Regions from separate parts of the Serratia sp. D1N4 genome, predicted to be linked through region 1. Evidence: riboswitches for the same ligand, from Rfam matches in the RefSeq annotation. Region 1 holds a riboswitch; the other holds the start of a gene.
The links. A riboswitch is a leader RNA that binds a small molecule or an ion and turns the genes downstream of it on or off. The one in region 1 is predicted to bind thiamine pyrophosphate.
Positions count from the first base shown of each region.

Region 2: another riboswitch for thiamine pyrophosphate. It lies ahead of thiC (phosphomethylpyrimidine synthase ThiC); the one in region 1 lies ahead of thiB (thiamine ABC transporter substrate binding subunit).

Region 1 is NZ_CM137274.1:856,414-862,126, forward strand. It holds gene thiQ (thiamine ABC transporter ATP-binding protein ThiQ) at 1-395, opposite strand, end outside; gene thiP (thiamine/thiamine pyrophosphate ABC transporter permease ThiP) at 382-1,989, opposite strand; gene thiB (thiamine ABC transporter substrate binding subunit) at 1,965-2,951, opposite strand; TPP riboswitch at 3,058-3,170, opposite strand; gene sgrR (HTH-type transcriptional regulator SgrR) at 3,208-4,869, opposite strand; gene sgrT (glucose uptake inhibitor SgrT) at 4,962-5,135, shown strand; gene ACX1CU_RS03660 (sugar efflux transporter) at 5,409-5,713, shown strand, end outside.
Region 2 is NZ_CM137274.1:4,888,811-4,894,523, reverse strand. It holds gene thiS (sulfur carrier protein ThiS) at 1-103, opposite strand, end outside; gene ACX1CU_RS21915 (HesA/MoeB/ThiF family protein) at 100-849, opposite strand; gene thiE (thiamine phosphate synthase) at 854-1,492, opposite strand; gene thiC (phosphomethylpyrimidine synthase ThiC) at 1,485-3,428, opposite strand; TPP riboswitch at 3,543-3,666, opposite strand; gene rsd (sigma D regulator) at 3,783-4,298, opposite strand; gene nudC (NAD(+) diphosphatase) at 4,399-5,166, shown strand; gene hemE (uroporphyrinogen decarboxylase) at 5,209-5,713, shown strand, end outside.

The sequences.
Region 1 (5,713 bases):
CCGGAAAGCTGCGCAGGCAGGCGCTGTAGATGCTCCTCCAGCCCTACCTGCTGTGCGATCTGCGCCAACTGCTGCTTCTGGGCGCTATTCAAACGCAGGCCAGGATCCAGCCCCAGCCCGATGTTTTGCGCCACCGTTAAATGGGCAAACAGATTGTTCTCCTGAAACAGCATAGAAACCGGGCGCTTGGCCGGCGGCGTGGCGGTATGGTCGCTGCTGTTCAGCAGAAGTTTGCCACTGGTGGCCGGTAAAAAACCGGCGATCAGGCTAAGCAGGGTGCTTTTACCGGCACCGCTTGGCCCCAACACCGCGACGTGCTCGCCCGGTTGAATGCGCAGGTCAAAACGCATCGGCAGGTGTTCGTATAGGTAGGTCAGTTTTTCAAGCTTTAGCATGGCGGCCCGGTAAGCGTTCAATCAGGGTAAACAGCAGGAAGCACAGTAACAGCAGCAGCGCTGCGGTCACGGCACCGTCGTTGCTGCGGTAGGAACCAATCTGCTGATACAGATAAAAAGGCAGCGTGCGGAACTGTTCGTTGCCGAACAGGGCAACCACGCCGAAATCACCTAGCGACAGCACGCAGGCAAATGCCAGGGCCTGTGCCAGCGGGCGTTTCAGCGCTTTCAGCTCAATCCAGCGCACGCGTTGCCAGCCGTGAATATCCAGCGACAGACACAGAGGATTATAGCGCTCGGCCAGATCGCGCATCGGGTTTTCCAGCACTTTCAACGCGTAAGGCACCGCCATCAGTGCGTTGGTGAGGATCACCAGCGCGTAGGGGGATTGCGGCAGGCCGACGGTATCGCTCAGCAGCAGGAAGAAGCCGGTTGCCAGCACAATGCCCGGCATCGCCAGGATCAGCATGCCGCTCAGCTCCAGCATTTGGCCCTGTGCAGGCCGTTGCCGCAGTTTCAGCTCGCGGCTGCTCCACAGCAGCATCAGGGTCAGCACCACGCACAGCAGACCGGCACCGAGTGCAATATGTAGCGACGTCAACAGCGCCTGCCACAGTAGCGGCTGTTGCAGCACGGTGATCAGGCGGTGATTGGTTCCGTCGATAATCACCGCCAACAGCGGCGGTAACAGCAATAACAGGGCGGCGCTAATCAGCAGCGTATCGCCGATGCGCCGCCCGCGGCTGTCTTCCGGGTTGCGCCAGATGTGAGCATGGGTATGGCCGACCGGTAGCGCCTGATTCAAGCGTTGGCTGATCACCACCAACCCAAGGCAGCAGGTCAGTTGGATCAGCGCCAGCAGCGCGGCGCGGCTGAGATCGTAGTCGTAACTTAATGCCTGATAGATCGCCAACTCAATGGTGGTGGCCTGTGGCCCACCGCCCAGCGACAGCACCGTGGCAAAGCTGGCGAAACACAGCATAAAAATCAATGCGCCGCTGGGCAGGATCTGGCGGCGCAGCGCGGGCCATTCGACAAAGCGGAACTGCTGCCAGCCGGTCATCCCCAGCTGTGCCGCCAGTTGGCGCTGTTCCGTGGGGATATTTTCCAGCGCCTGCAACAGTAAACGGCTGGCCAGCGGCAGATTAAAGAACAGATGTGCCAGCAGGATGCCCTGTAGGCCATAGGGCGAGAAACCGTAATGGATCCCCAGCCAACCGCACACCACCGCCAGCCAGCCTTGCTTGCCGTACACGCTCAGGATGCCAAAAACTGCCACCAGCACCGGCAAGACCAGCGTCATGGCGCATAAGCGCAGCAGCAGGTTGCGGCCAGGGAAGCGCCGCCGATAGAGCGCACGGGCCAGTGGGATGGCGGGCAGCACGGAGATCAGGGCCGACAGTAACGCCTGCCAGAAGGTAAAACGCACCACGTGCCACAGATAGCTATCTTGCCATAAGCTACGCCAGTCGCTGCTGGGCGCGTGCCGCCATAAGGCGCCCATCGCCAGCAGCGCGATCAGTGCGATTAGGCCGGCGGCCATCAGCCCCGGCCATAGCCAACGCGGGATCAGTGGCTGACGGCGGTTTGCCATGCCCGTACCCAGTCACCACGTTGTTTTGCCACCTCTTCTGCACTGAATTGCAATGCGGTTTGCGGCACGGTCATCTGCTCAAAACCCGCTGGCAGCGTGGTTTTAATCACCGGGTACATCCAGTTGCCGGTAGGAATGGTGTTCTGGAAAGCAGGTGTGACCATAAACTGCATAAAGCGCTCTGCCAGTTCCGGGTTTTTGCTGGCCTTCAGTTTAGCGGCCACTTCTACTTGCAGGTAATGGCCTTCGCTGAAGTTGGCGGCTGCGTAGCTGTCTTTTTTCTCTTCGATCAGGTGGTAAGCAGGCGACGTGGTATAGCTCAGCACCAGATCGCCTTCGCCTTTCAGGAACAGGCCATAAGCTTCGCTCCAGCCTTTGGTGACGGTGACGGTTTTTTTCGCCAACTGTTGCCAGGCTTCTGGTGCTTTATCGCCATACACTTTCTGCATCCACAGCAGCAGACCGAGCCCCGGCGTGCTGGTGCGCGGATCCTGATAGATGATCTTCCAGGGGTGATCGCTGCTCACCAGTTCCTGCAGGCTTTTGGGTGGGTTTTTAAGTTTGTCTTTGTTGTAAACAAAGGCGAAGTAGCCGTAATCGTAAGGGATGAAGGTGTTGTCCTGCCAGCCACCTGGCACGGTGAGCTTGCCGGTATCAACCTGGCTTTCGGCAAACAGGCCGGTTTGCTTTGCCGCTTGCAGCAGGTTGTTGTCCAACCCCAGCACGATATCGGCAGCGCTGTTGTTGCCCTCCATCCGCACGCGGTTGAGCAGTGAAACGCCGTCTTCCAGTGCCACAAATTTCAATTCGCAGTCACAATCGGCTTCGAAGGCTTTTTTAATTGCCGGGCCAGGGCCCCAGTCGGCGGCGAAAGAATCGTAGGTGTAAACCGTCAGCGTAGGTTTCGCCAGCGAGGGGGCGGCAGCCAGCAGCAGTAGGTAAGGCAGGTATTTTTTGACCACTTTGCACTCCTGAAATTTAAGGGGGCAAAGGACTCTGAGGGCGTGAATCCCCATCATCTTTCAAGCCGCAGCGTTGTTAGCTGCAACTTGAAATCTATCGGGGATAAGCGACGCGGTACTCAAATCCCTCCGCCGGTATTGACCGGATCAGGTTCGACGGGTGTGCTCTCAGCGGAAAAACGTGCTGCACTGGTGTTTTCCGCACCCCGTTGAGACGGCGCTATTGTAGAGACTAAGTGGCAGCGGTGAAAGAGACTTATGTTTCCGGCGGGGCGAACCAGGCCGATTTAAAATCGAACCACCCGAGGGTATTCATGCGCACCCCGCGCATACTGCGTTGGCCGTGCAGTTGCAGCCAGTGATGGAACAGCGGGTGCAACTGATGGTTGCTGACCAAGCGTTGGCAGAACTCCGCCAGCGGCAAGCGGTTATCGCGCCACAGAGCCGCATCCTCGGCGATATCTTCGCTCAAACAGTGCTGGATTAACGGCGTTTCATACAGCGTGGCAAACAGGGAAAACTCCAGCGGCAGCGTGAAGTTGGCGCTGCCAAGCCATAAATCGCTGTTCGCCTCGCCTTTATGCCAGTCGTCGTAGTCGATGATTTGTACGTTAAGCTTGACTCCGTGTTGAGCCAGTAAGGCGGTGATGGCCTGCTGGATGGCGTGGAATTCCGAGTGCTCGCTGTAGAAGGTTAAGGTCAGTTCGGTCAGCCCTGCAGGCTTGGGTTGTTGCCGCAACGCGCGGTTATGTAACCAGCGTGGCAGAATGCCGTAGGCCGGTGCCCAGTAACGTTGATATACCGATCCTGCGTGGCTCAACAGGGCGATCGGGTTGATCAGTTCACTCAGCCAACTGCGGATTTCAGGATTGGCCGCCAGCGTTGAGCGCTGGTCAAACAGCAGGAAATAACAGCCTTCTTCAAGGCGGCTTTCCAACTCGTTTTTACCCGTTTCATCCCCCTGCAACTGCACGCCTGAATGCACCAGTTCTTCGGTGACTTCTGGCAGCACCCAGATGTTGACCTCATCAATCAGCGCGCGATAGCCAAAGTAATCATCGAAGGCATGGATCTTCATCTGGCTGCGATGATTGTGCACCACGCTGTAAGGCCCGGTGCCGACGGGGTGGCGGGCGAAATCCGGCAGGCTCTGCCATTCGCGCGGCAGGATCATGGCATGCACGCTGCCCAGCAGCCAGGGCAGCCAGTAGTCCGGGCTGTGCAGGTGGACGTCGATCACATAGGGCGTAGGGGAAGTGACCTGATCGATATGGGAAAACAGGGGCTGCGGGATCAGCCGGTTCAGGGAATGGATCACGTCTTCCATCTCCAGCTCGCGGCCATGGTGGAAGCGAATCGCCGGGCGCAGATAAAAACGCCAGTGCAAAGGCGTTACTGTCTGCCAGTGGTGGGAAAGATCGGACTCTATTTCCCCGTTTTCCTCATTTATGCGCGTCAAGCCGTTAAAAATCTGCCGCGCCAGATGGGTTTCTGAACGGCGTAGCGCTGAGCCGGGCAGCAGGTTGTAAAGCTGGCGATAGTAGAGCACGCGCAGGATATGTTTACCCTGGCGAAAGCTGCGCCCCAGTTGGGAAAGCAGCATCTGACGCACGGCATTTTTGTCGCCCACCAACTGTACCAACTGATCAATTTTGTCCTGTTCCAGCAACTCTTCAGCACGCTGTTGCTGAAGTGCCAGGCCGGTGTATTGGAAACTGAGCTGTGAACGCTTGCCACGCCCGGCCTCGGCCTGCCAGGTGAGCCAGCCTTGCTGCTGCATTGCGCCTAATAAGGAGCGTACGTGGCGGCGTGAGCAACTGAGCACGTCGGCCAGTTCCTGCAGCGTGGTTTCTGTGGGTTGACCATGACAACGCTGCCACAGGCGGATGAACTGTTGTTGCAAGCGTGAGGTAGACATAAAAGAGGAACTCCAAGGCATCAACCCGTCAATTTATCTTTCCCTATATTACGCCGATAATGTTTTCAGGCCAAAGAGCGGAGGGGCACTTAATGAAGGTTCTCTTAACGAAACAGTTTTATCAGCGTTATTTCACGGCGATTCGTTGCCAGAACGCCGACTGGCTGGAGGTGATCCCGCAACAGGCACGGTTGGATATGCTGGCCCACTTGACCCAGTGGGACATCAATACGCTAAGCGATAAGCAATACCGTGAGCGTATCTAGCGCTCACCGCAAAAGTGTTTCTGAGTAATGGTGCTTTTTCACCAGCCAGTGGGGTAACCCACTGGTATTTTTCTCCGCAATGTCACTTTATTCTGTAATTCCCCTTCTGTAGCATACCCCCGTCGCCCTTCAAGATGCAGGGGTGTTGGCTGTCTTCTCTCACCCCGGTCACTTACTGGTGTAAGCTCCTGGGGCTTTGCTCAGTTGCCGCCTACCTGCATCTCGAAGTAGCTTGGGCGTAGGCTTCTTTATTCTCTGGTCAGGGACGCAGGTATGAATGTCAAACGCTGGTTGCCACGCCGTTTTAATCCCGTTTTTGCCGCTTTTCTGATCATCGCCTTTCTTTCCGGCATCGCTGGCGCGTTGCAGGCCCCCACGCTGAGCTTATTTCTCACCACCGAGGTGAAAGTCCGCCCGCTCTGGGTCGGGCTGTTTTATACCCTGAATGCCATCGCCGGGATTGTCGTCAGTTTCCTGCTGGCGAAGCGTTCCGACACCCGCGGCGACCGGCGCAAGCTGATCCTGCTGTGCTGCCTGATGGCGGTGGGTAACAGCCTGCTGTTTGCCTTCAATCGCGA
Region 2 (5,713 bases), 1.3 Mb from region 1:
CCAGCGCGGTGCCTGGCTGGTGGCGGTCCAGTTGTTCGAGCAGGGCGGTGACGCTTAAGGCTTGCGCCAACTCCAACGGCTGGTCATTCAGCGTGATTTTCATGCGGCACCTCGGCAAACTGGGCAATTGCTGGCTTGGCTGAGTTGCAAGGTGCTCCAGCTCTGCTGCTTGCCGTCGAACAAACGCAGCTTGCCGCTGAGGGGCGAAGCCATTCCTGCCAGCATTTTGATCGCCTCCAACGCCTGGAGCGTGCCGATCACCCCTACCACTGGGCCGAGCACGCCCGCCGTTCGGCAGTTACGCTGTGGTTCGGTTTGTTCAGGGTAGAGGCAGGCGTAGCAGCCTTGGGCATACGGCGGTTCGATCACCAGCAACTGGCCGCTGAAACCTACCGCGCTGCCGCTGATCAAGGGCTTGCCGATGGCTACACAGGCGGCATTAACCGCGTGGCGCGTCGCCATATTGTCACTGCAATCCAGCACCAAATCGGCACGAGCCACGGCTTCGCTGAGTATTGACCCTTGTAAACGCTGTTCCAGCGCGATACAGGCTACCAGCGGGTTCAGCGCCTGCAATTGACGTTGGGCTAACCGCGCTTTGCCTTGGGGAACTTCGTTACTGCGATAAAGGATTTGCCGCTGTAGGTTAGTGATATGCAATTGATCGTCATCGGCCAACAGCAGCTTGCCGACGCCTGCGGCGGCCAGATACAGTGCTGCCGGGGAACCTAAACCCCCTAGGCCGACGATCAGCACCGTGGATTGCTTTAGCTTTTCCTGGCCTTCCGGGCCGAACTCTTCCAGCAGCAGTTGGCGGCTGTAACGCAGAAATTCCTGATCGTTGAGCATCGCATTACTCCTTGCCTTCAATCAGCTTCAGCAGCTGTGCGGTGGCTATACGCCAATCCGCTGCCTGAGTGATGGCGCTGACCACCGCCACGCTGCCCACGCCGCACTCGAGTACGGCGGGTACGCGATCGAGGCTGATCCCGCCGATCGCCACCGTCGGGTAATCTTGTAATCCGGCGATATGACGCTTCAACTCAGCCAGCCCCTGCGGTGCGGAAGGCATCTCTTTGGTTTGGGTGGGGAAGATATGCCCCAGCGCAATGTAGGAAGGTTTGACCGCGATGGCCCGGGCGATCTCGGCGTCGTCATGGGTTGATACCCCCAGGCGCAATCCGGCCCGATGAATGGCGGCCAGATCGGTGGTATCCAGATCCTCCTGCCCCAAGTGAACACCATAGGCACCGTGTTTGATCGCCAAGCGCCAGTAGTCGTTGATAAACAGCCGTGCACGGTATTGCTTGCCAAGCGCAATGGCGGCGGCAACGTCGGTTTCAACCTGTTCGTCCGGCAGGTCTTTGATGCGCAACTGAATGGTGGTTACGCCTGCATCCAGCAGGCGGGCAATCCATTCAACGCTGTCGACCACCGGGTAAAGCCCCAGTTTGTGCGGGGTGGCAGGAAAGGGCGTGGTGATTTCAGTCATTATTCACCTCTTCCTGTAGGTTAGATGCGCTGTGGTACAGCTCGCTGCCGCGTGAGCGGAACTCGGCAGACATTTTCTCCATACCGGAAAGCTGAACTTCGACCGGTTTAGCGGCCTCAAGAACTGCGGCGTAATCGCGTACCTCCTGCGAGATTTTCATTGAGCAGAATTTCGGCCCGCACATGGAACAGAAGTGGGCGATCTTGCCGGATTCCTGCGGTAGGGTTTCGTCGTGGTAAGCGCGGGCAGTGTCTGGATCAAGCGCCAGGTTGAACTGATCTTCCCAGCGGAATTCGAAACGCGCCTTGGACATGGCGTTATCACGGATTTGCGCACCCGGATGGCCCTTCGCCAGATCCGCAGCGTGGGCCGCGATCTTGTAGGTGATCAGCCCTTGCTTCACGTCTTCCTTGTTTGGCAGGCCGAGGTGCTCTTTTGGCGTGACGTAGCACAGCATTGCGCAGCCGAACCAGCCGATCATGGCGGCACCGATCCCCGAGGTGAAGTGGTCGTAGCCTGGAGCAATATCGGTGGTCAATGGGCCAAGGGTATAGAACGGCGCTTCGTGGCAATGCTCCAACTCTTCGGTCATGTTGCGGCGGATCATCTGCATCGGCACGTGGCCTGGACCTTCGATCATCACCTGCACATCATATTCCCAGGCGACTTTGGTCAGTTCACCCAGCGTGTGCAGTTCGGCAAACTGGGCTTCGTCGTTGGCATCCTGAATTGAGCCTGGGCGCAGGCCATCGCCGAGCGACAAGGCAACGTCGTAGGCGGCGCAGATTTCGCAGATTTCACGGAAGTGCTGATAGAGGAAGTTTTCCTGATGGTGCGACAGGCACCATTTCGCCATGATCGAACCCCCGCGTGACACGATGCCGGTCAGGCGTTTGGCGGTCATTGGCACATAGCGCAGCAGTACGCCCGCGTGGATGGTGAAGTAGTCCACGCCCTGTTCTGCCTGCTCCAGCAGGGTATCGCGGAACATTTCCCAGGTCAGATTTTCCGCCACGCCGTTCACTTTTTCCAAGGCTTGGTAGATCGGCACGGTGCCAATCGGCACCGGGCTGTTACGCAGGATCCATTCACGGGTTTCGTGGATGTAGCGGCCGGTGGAGAGATCCATCACGGTATCCGCGCCCCAACGGGTAGACCACACCAGCTTTTCTACTTCTTCTTCGATCGACGAAGTGACCGCCGAATTACCGATATTGGCATTCACCTTCACCAGGAAATTACGGCCAATGATCATCGGCTCGGATTCCGGGTGGTTGATGTTGGCAGGGATGATGGCGCGGCCAGCGGCCACCTCCTGGCGCACAAATTCCGGCGTGATGTTTTCCGGCAGATTGGCGCCCCAGTGCTGACCAGGGTGCTGCTGGCGTAACACCTCGCCACGAATGCGTTCACGGCCCATATTTTCGCGGATGGCGATAAACTCCATCTCTGGCGTAACGATACCAGCGCGAGCATAGTGCAACTGGGTGACACATTTGCCGGGTAAGGCCTTGCGTGGTAACGGTAAGTGTTCGAAACGCAGATGATCCAGCCCTTCGTCCGCCAGCCGTTGTTGGGTAAAGCCGGAGCTGACCCCGCTCAATGTTGCAGTATCGGCACGCTCTTCAATCCAGCCTGCCCGCAGTTTTTCCAGGCCACGATGGACATCCAACGTGGCGTGCGGATCGCCATAGGGGCCTGCGGTGTCATACACCGGGATCGCCTCATTCTGTTCATACTGCGGGTTATCTTTATTGCCGCCGATCAGCGTAGGGCTAAGCTGGATCTCACGCATCGGAACACGGATGTCGCCGCGTGAGCCTTGCAGATAGATACGGTGAGAGTTGGGGAAAGTCACGCCTTGTAAGGCATCGATAAACTGCTGCGCTTCGTCGCGCTGCTGTTTGCGGGCACGGGGCTTGTTCATCGTAGACATAGCAAATTCCTATCAGTGGGTGATGTTTGGAAAATTGCTTGTCTGGAGCTCGGAGGGAGTAATGATGCTGGCCAAGAAAGCAGCGAGACCCTGGATCGGGTAAGCTGTTTTTGGCGGTAGATTACTCTTGTTCCCTTCGCGGGTCTTAACCCGATCAGGTTCCGCGGATCCCGAATTAACGGTCTCAGCCTGGCTAATTTGTTAAACAGATCAGCGCTAGGCACTCCGACAAGAAGCGTCCAGTATAGGAGAGTGAGTAAAAACTACAAGGTTACCTTCGATCTTTCATGTTGCAGCGTGGTTGGTTGTGCGAGGTGACTCAGCCCGTCCGTGGGCTAAAGTTTATTGATGGGTTTAGGCGCGGTTTTCCAGCGAATCGGCGTTGGAAGCTCCTGGCTGAGCTTGCTGTAAGGTTTCTGCAGCCAGTTGAATCAGGTGATCCTCCAGGGCAAAGCGTGACGCCAAGGCTTCGCCGATATCTGACAGTGCCTGATGAAATTCCAGACAGACGTCCTGATCGATATCCACTTCGGTATAGCGATCGTGGAACGCCATGATCGTTTCGGTATTGGCCTGTAGCTTCGGGTAGAACTTGGTGGTCAGCGCCATTTTGGGGCTGGCTGAGCCTTCCACCCGCTTGATAATTTCGCCATAGATGTGAAAATGTCCATCAGAGAGATAATCCACCAGATTCTGGCAAAAGTTCTCCAGCGCTTTTTCATTCAGCGGCGTATGCTTTTCTTTGTTCGGTTTGATGCCTACCAAGGTGCAATAGGCGACCAGTAATTGCTTGCGTGCCTGTAGCCATTGATCAACTAATTCATTACTGCCACCAACGCGTTGAGTCAGGTTTTCCAACTTATTGAGCATGTTTGACTCCGTGAGTAATAGAAAGAAAACAGTAATTTATTAAAATCTAACCAAGAACAATTCCTAGATTGCCAGTGAAGCAGAGGTTGTGCAACAACATATGGAACTTGCATTAACGGGTAACGAAAATGGCTGGTGGATCGTCAGCCATGAAAGCAAAATTTGGCTGCCAAATGGTGAGTTGCCGTTGGGTTCAGCGGCGTCATATTCATTGTCGGGCCTGCATGCTCGCCAGATTGGTGAATGGGAAGGGGTACCGGTATGGCTGGTATGCCAGCCGATGCCAAAAGAGATGGGTTCGGTGCGGCAATTGCTCGATCGTGAACGCGGTCTGTTCCAACTTGCCGGGCGTGGTGTGCAGTTGGCCAACTTTTACCGTTCACATAAGTTTTGTGGCTATTGCGGCCATGAAATGGTGCTCAGCCGCACCGAGAGCGCCTGCCTGTGCAATCACTGCCGTGAACGCTATTACCCGCAAATTGCGCCTTGCGTGATCGTCGCCATCCGCCGTAATGATGAGATCCTGCTGGCACAGCACGTGCGCCACCGTGGTGGGATCCATACCGTGTTGGCCGGGTTTGTGGAGGTGGGGGAAACGCTGGAGCAGGCGGTAGCACGTGAGGTGATGGAAGAAAGCAATATCGCCATCACCAACCTGCGTTATGTGACATCTCAACCCTGGCCGTTTCCACATTCGCTGATGATGGCCTTTATGGCGGATTATCAGAGCGGTGAACTGCGCCACGATCCGAAAGAGTTGCTCAACGCAGGCTGGTATCGCCACGACCAATTGCCGTTGTTACCACCACCGGGCACCGTGGCGCGCCGGTTGATCGAGGATACCGTGGCGCTGTGTCGGGCAGAATAGAATCATGTACAATGGCGCCAGATGATCACGGGAGCCTGATAAATGAATGAGTTGAAGAACGATCGTTACCTGCGTGCTTTGCTGCGCCAGCCGGTGGATGTGACTCCTGTGTGGATGATGCGTCAGGCCGGTCGTTATTTGCCGGAGTACAAGGCCACGCGTGCCCAGGCCGGTGATTTTATGTCGCTGTGCAAAAATGCAGAATTGGCCTGCGAAGTGACGTTACAGCCGCTGCGCCGCTATGCGCTGGATGCCGCCATTTTGTTCTCCGACATTCTCACCATTCCCGACGCCATGGGCCTGGGGCTCTATTTCGAAGCCGGTGAAGGGCCACGCTTTTCATCCCCCATTACCTGCCGTGCCGATGTAGACAAGCTGCCTGCGTTTGATCCAGAAGATGAACTGGGTTACGTGATGAATGCGGTGCGTACTATCCGTCGTGAGCTGAAAGGTGCAGTGCCGCTGATCGGTTTCTCCGGCAGCCCGTGGACGCTGGCGACCTACATGGTGGAAGGGGGGAGCAGCAAGGCGTTTACCAAGCTGAAGA